One region of the Peribacillus sp. B2I2 genome, then DNA from elsewhere that is predicted to be linked to it. Evidence: predicted binding sites of a transcription regulator. Region 1 holds the regulator's gene; the other holds the start of a gene.
The links. The regulator CtsR, encoded in region 1, represses protease genes until heat stress. The targets are predictions, from matches to a motif close to ATGGTCAATAAAGGTCAAACA.
Positions count from the first base shown of each region.

Region 2: a site for CtsR is predicted at 1,237-1,257, ahead of clpB (ATP-dependent chaperone ClpB). Genes of this name have one in related genera too.

Region 1 is NZ_JBGCCB010000001.1:71,924-75,347, forward strand. It holds rRNA gene ABIE66_RS00400 (23S ribosomal RNA) at 1-1,533, shown strand, start outside; rRNA gene rrf (5S ribosomal RNA) at 1,598-1,713, shown strand; gene ABIE66_RS00410 (CtsR family transcriptional regulator) at 2,090-2,551, shown strand; gene mcsA (protein-arginine kinase activator protein McsA) at 2,573-3,124, shown strand; gene mcsB (protein-arginine kinase McsB) at 3,121-3,424, shown strand, end outside.
Region 2 is NZ_JBGCCB010000001.1:1,266,388-1,269,811, reverse strand. It holds gene clpB (ATP-dependent chaperone ClpB) at 1-1,192, opposite strand, end outside; gene ABIE66_RS06440 (FAD-dependent monooxygenase) at 1,421-2,620, opposite strand; gene ABIE66_RS06435 (cupin domain-containing protein) at 2,747-3,424, opposite strand, start outside.

The DNA.
Region 1 (3,424 bases):
GAGGCCGAAAGGCGTAGGCGATGGACAACAGGTTGATATTCCTGTACCACCTATACATCGTTTGAACGATGGGGGGACGCAGAAGGATAGGGTAAGCGCGCTGTTGGATATGCGCGTCCAAGCAGTTAGGCCGGAAACGAGGCAAATCCCGTTTCCATTAAGGCGGAGCTGTGATGGCGAGGGAAATATAGTACCGAAGTTCCTGATTCCACGCTGCCAAGAAAAGCCTCTAGTGAGATGTAAGGTGCCCGTACCGCAAACCGACACAGGTAGGCGAGGAGAGAATCCTAAGGTGTGCGAGAGAACTCTCGTTAAGGAACTCGGCAAAATGACCCCGTAACTTCGGGAGAAGGGGTGCTTTTTAGGGTGAATAGCCCGGAAAAGCCGCAGTGAATAGGCCCAGGCGACTGTTTAGCAAAAACACAGGTCTCTGCGAAGCCGCAAGGCGAAGTATAGGGGCTGACACCTGCCCGGTGCTGGAAGGTTAAGGGGAGAGGTTAGCGCAAGCGAAGCTTTGAACCGAAGCCCCAGTAAACGGCGGCCGTAACTATAACGGTCCTAAGGTAGCGAAATTCCTTGTCGGGTAAGTTCCGACCCGCACGAAAGGTGTAACGATCTGGGCACTGTCTCAACGAGAGACTCGGTGAAATTATAGTACCTGTGAAGATGCAGGTTACCCGCGACAGGACGGAAAGACCCCGTGGAGCTTTACTGCAGCCTGATATTGAATTTTGGTACAGCTTGTACAGGATAGGTAGGAGCCTGAGAAGCCGGAGCGCTAGCTTCGGTGGAGGCGTTGGTGGGATACTACCCTGGCTGTATTGAAATTCTAACCCGCGCCCCTTATCGGGGTGGGAGACAGTGTCAGGTGGGCAGTTTGACTGGGGCGGTCGCCTCCTAAAGAGTAACGGAGGCGCCCAAAGGTTCCCTCAGAATGGTTGGAAATCATTCGTAGAGTGTAAAGGCACAAGGGAGCTTGACTGCGAGACCTACAAGTCGAGCAGGGACGAAAGTCGGGCTTAGTGATCCGGTGGTTCCGCATGGAAGGGCCATCGCTCAACGGATAAAAGCTACCCCGGGGATAACAGGCTTATCTCCCCCAAGAGTCCACATCGACGGGGAGGTTTGGCACCTCGATGTCGGCTCATCGCATCCTGGGGCTGTAGTCGGTCCCAAGGGTTGGGCTGTTCGCCCATTAAAGCGGTACGCGAGCTGGGTTCAGAACGTCGTGAGACAGTTCGGTCCCTATCCGTCGCGGGCGCAGGAAATTTGAGAGGAGCTGTCCTTAGTACGAGAGGACCGGGATGGACGCACCGCTGGTGTACCAGTTGTCTTGCCAAAGGCATAGCTGGGTAGCTACGTGCGGACGGGATAAGTGCTGAAAGCATCTAAGCATGAAGCCCCCCTCAAGATGAGATTTCCCATGGCGCAAGCTAGTAAGATCCCTGAAAGATGATCAGGTTGATAGGTCAGAGGTGGAAGCGTGGCGACATGTGGAGCTGACTGATACTAATAGATCGAGGACTTAACCAACGCTTTTTAAAAAATGAAATACCTTCTTATTATCTAGTTTTGAAGGAACAACGTTCCTTTATTGTTTGGTGGCGATAGCGAAGAGGTCACACCCGTTCCCATTCCGAACACGGCAGTTAAGCTCTTCAGCGCCGATGGTAGTTGGGGGTTTCCCCCTGTGAGAGTAGGACGCCGCCAAGCCATATCTAAGATCAGCCATTCTGGCTGGTCTTTTTTGATATTCTAATTAACGAATAGGTTTTTTATCTCCAGGTTCAGCATAGGGCTGGATCTATTTGTTGGTTAAAATACCATTAGAGGGAACGGACGAGCTGGAGAAAAAGGTTGAATTTAGGTGAAGGAGCTTTGAGGAGAAGAAAAAATTGCAGGTTTTGCATTTATCTTTTCAGGGTATTTATGTAAGATATTTCAACTTTAATGTTCAACGGGGTATGTAACTACATATAATTTGGAGAAAATGGATAATACAGAAAGAAAGTGCGTTTAAGTTGCAAAATGCATTTTTCCTTGTATAATAATAGTCAAATATAGTCAAAGTCAGAATGGAGGAGGCTGAGTGAGAAACATATCTGATGTTATCGAAACTTATTTGAAGCAAGTGCTGGAAATAAGTCAAAAAGATATCTTAGAGATTAAAAGAAGTGAAATAGCAGATAAATTTCAGTGTGTTCCTTCTCAAATCAATTACGTAATCAATACCCGGTTTACAATCGAGAGAGGTTATGTTGTAGAGAGTAAGCGTGGAGGCGGCGGTTATATACGCATCATGAAAGTGGAATCACAGGATTCCGTGCAACTTATTAACCAATTATTATCGCTTATTGGCTCTAGGGTAACTCAATCGATGGCTGAAGGAGTAATTTCCCGGCTGATGAATGAGGAAGTCATTAATGAAAGAGAAGCAAAGATTATGATGAGTGTCATAGATAGATCGGTGATTTATATCGACCTACCTGACCGCGATGAGCTTAGGGCAAGAATTTTAACTGCGATGCTTACTACTTTAAAATATAAATGAAACTGGCAGAGGTGATGAACGTTGATTTGCCAAGAATGTCATCAAAGGCATGCTACCCTACACTTCACCAAAATCATCAATGGAAAAAAGACTGAAGTCATGATTTGTGAGAAATGTGCTCAGGAAAAAGGTGAGATGTTCATGGATGTAGGGGGACCTGGTTTTTCAATAAATAATTTATTAGCAGGATTGTTGAATATGGAGTCGAATATTCAACAGACAAAGGCAAATGCATTTCCCAAATCGGAAGAGAGGCGTTGCCCGAATTGTCATCGTTCCTATAAAGAGTTTGTCCATATTGGTAAGTTTGGCTGTGCCGAATGTTATAAAACATTCAATGAACAGTTAAACCCTATTTTAAAAAGGGTTCATAGCGGCAATACAGCACATATAGGGAAAATTCCAAAAAGGATTGGTGGCACCATATATCTTCGAAAGCAAATTTTGGATTTGAAAGAAGTTTTAAAGACCCACATTATTCAAGAGGAGTTTGAGAAAGCGGCAGAGGTAAGAGATAAGGTTCGTTCCCTTGAAAAAAGGTATGATGCACAAGAGGGAGGCGAGGAATTATGAGCTTGGAAAAGTTTGTAGAAAACGCCTTGAGTTCCTGGATGAGTGCCGAAGGGCCGGAGATCGATATTGTATTGAGTTCCAGGATTCGATTGGCCAGGAATTTCAAAGACTTTACCTTCCCAACCTCCTTTTCTAACGAAGAAGCTAAAAAAATAATTGAATTGGTCAAAAAAAGAATTGAAGAGGAAGTTACTCCAGAGATTGGGAAACTGGAACTTCTAGAGATTGACCAATTACAGCCACTGGAAAAGCGCGTTCTCGTTGAAAAACATTTAATCAGCCCTCATTTAGTTGAGGAAT
Region 2 (3,424 bases), 1.2 Mb from region 1:
CTTCATCCACAAGATCTATCGCTTTATCCGGTAGGAATCGCTCCGTTATATATCGGTTCGAAAGGACAGAGGCTGCAACGATCGCCCGATCATGTATCCTGACGCCATGGTGAATTTCAAACCGTTCCTTTAATCCACGCAAAATTGAAATCGTATCTTCCACATCCGGTTCAGGAACCAGAACCTGTTGGAAACGGCGTTCAAGAGCCGGATCCTTTTCAATATATTGTCGATATTCATCCAGGGTTGTTGCACCGATACAGTGCAGCTCCCCTCGTGCAAGCATCGGCTTTAACATATTCCCGGCATCAAGCGCGCCATCCGTTCTTCCGGCCCCGACAATTGTATGCAATTCATCAATGAATAAAAGGATTTTGCCGTCACTTTTCTTGATTTCATTCAACACCGCTTTTAGCCTTTCCTCAAATTCACCGCGGAATTTTGCCCCTGCGACAAGCGCACTCATATCAAGTGAAAAAACGGTCTTGTCCTTTAATCCTTCCGGCACATCCTTTCTCACGATCCTTTGTGCCAACCCTTCGACAATGGCTGTTTTACCAACTCCAGGTTCTCCAATTAATACAGGATTATTTTTCGTTTTACGTGATAGTATCCGAATGACGTTACGGATTTCCGTATCTCGACCGATTACGGGATCGACCTTCCCTGATTTAACCTCAGCAACGAGATCTCTGCCGTATTTTTTAAGTACCTCATATGTGCTTTCAGGATTTTGATTAGTCACTCGTTGATTCCCCCTTATATCGTTTATAACCTGTTTTGCTTTATCATAATCAATCCCATATGATGAAAAAAGCCTGTTTACATTCGTTTTATTGACCTGCAACGACGCAAGAAGTATATGTTCGACAGATAAATATTCATCTTCCCACATCTGCATTTCTTTTTCGGCAGCGGTCAAAATTCCCTGTAAGGAGGATGACATGTAAACCTGGGAAACACTTCCGCTCACTTCCGGTAATCGATCCAGTTCCCTATTAAGCTCTATATCAAATTGATTCATCGGTTTATCAGATTCCGATAAAATCCTGATTAATAAACTTTCATCCTGTTCCATTAAAATCTTTAATAAATGAAGCTCCGTCAGCTCGGGATTCCCTCTATCTTTAGCTAGCTCCTGGCCGCCAATGATTGCCTGTTGGGTTCTCTCCGTCATTTTATTAATATCCATCTTAAAACCTCCCATTCATCTATTTCATGAACGAAACCCCTCTTAATTTGACCAAGTTTGACCTTTATATTTTCATTATACTTCTAATTCTCCCCATGTAAAGGAATGTTATAAAAATGCAATTATGGAGGATGAACGGCAAAAGCCTTTCTTCATAAAGAAGAAAGGCAAAACCCATCTGTAAATTCATTACATCCCATCATAAGATTTTTATGAAACGAATCAGCTTTATGCTTTCACGGCCATTTTATTATAACCATGAAATTCATCGACGAATTTGAAATCCTTATCCGTGCGACCTGTAAGGATTGTATCTCTGAGCAGAATTCCGGCATCGGTCTCATTGTGGATGATTTCCCCCCACATTCTAGCGCTGTTTTGAACATTCGCCGTACGCGGAATCCGTTCCTCTTGGTAGTCCAAAAATGCCTGTTCAATGTCATTCCCATGCTTATGAAGCATATCCGCCATATAAGCTGCATCTTCTAAAGCCTGGCAAGCCCCTTGTGCCAAGTATTGAAGCATCGGATGTGCAGCATCGCCCGTTAGCGTAATCCTCCCTTTTGTCCAATTATCAATTGGTAAACGGTCATACATTGGCCAGCGGCGTTGCCGTTGAATGAATGAAATTGCATTCTGAACAAGCTCACAAGTTCCGGCGAATACATGATCCATTTCTTCGGGGGTACCCCATTGATCTGTTTTTTCGTTTTCTTCCGTGTATTGAGAACTTTTGAAGACCACCACTTGGTTGTATAGTTCTCCCCTTCTAACCGGGTATTGAACAAGATGAAGGTTTGGTCCAATCCACATATATACATCATCTAAATCTCCATGACTCGTAACCTCTTCCATCGGAATCGCTCCTCTGTATGCAACATATTGTGAGCAGACCGGTTGATCTTCAACAAACAGTTTCCGTGCATTGGACCATAATCCATCGGCTCCAATGACAGCCGTTCCTGAATGTTGGGACCCGTTGGCAGAAGTAACCGTCACTTCACCCTCATTTTCTACTGTTTCAATAATGGTTTGGTTCGTTACCAGTTCAATATACGGGTTCATATCACAGGCCTCAGCCAGTACTTTATGCAAATCGGAACGATGCAAAACAATATAAGGCGCTCCATATCTTTCTTTATAAACATCACCTAAATCCAAAGCTGAAAGCTCTTTTCCAGAAAAAGCATCCATCAGTACCAATCTTTTTGGAAAGACTGCTATTTCATTGATTTTTTCCATGACGCCTAAACGCTTTAATACGTTGGTTGCATTTGCGGCAAGCTGAATTCCTGCACCAATTTCACCAAACTCGGGAGCTTGTTCAAGGACCTTTACATACTGTTTAGTTTCTGCGATTCCTAAAGCAGTTGCCAATCCGCCAATTCCCCCACCGATAACGATGAATGTTTTTTTTTCTGTGTTCATCATCAATTCCCCCTATATAAGTAGCTTTTAGCCAATGTTGTGGACCAATACCATAGTAAGCGTTTTCATTCAACTGGCATTCTATATATTCATTAGGATCATTCTGAAAGTTTCAACCGATTATTTTCAAACCAAAACAGGCTTGAATTCACTTTCAACCTTTTGGTAACCATTGTTTGTGTCTAATGCCTGTTGCTGTTCCAAATCGAATCTCTCCATTATTGGTAGGTCGTTTACCGAGAATAAGTAAGAATCGGCTTCTGCAACATGCTCATGCCAAGCCCAATTCGGAACGACGAAATAATCTCCCTTGGACCAATCAAAACGCACTCCATTAATGACCGTATAGCCTGAACCTTGGTGCACTTGATAGATTGTGGAATGGGTATGGCGATGTGCTTTGGTATGGAATCCTTTTGGCAGTTTCTGCATCCATGCCCCCATCGTCGGATTTGCCGTTTGTCCATTTGAAGGATTGATATATTCCACAGCAAAACCTTCAAATGGATCTGGTTCGAAGTTCATTAATCCTTCTATCGCTGCTTTGGTGCCTTTCCATTTGTAGTTGGCAAGCGGTGCCACTTGTGAATAACGATCGGATATCGGACGAACCATTCCGCCTTGATAACGGAGCTCTGAAAAATCATCAGGCCGTTTAGGCGTTTCAACCCGGTCTGGGTATGGTTCAAAGAAAGTGCCACCTATTGAATAGATAGTTGGGATATCAAGGGCATCCATCCAAATCATCGGTTTTTCTCCAACATGACCATGACCATGCCATAGGTTTTTTGGCGTGATCAAGAA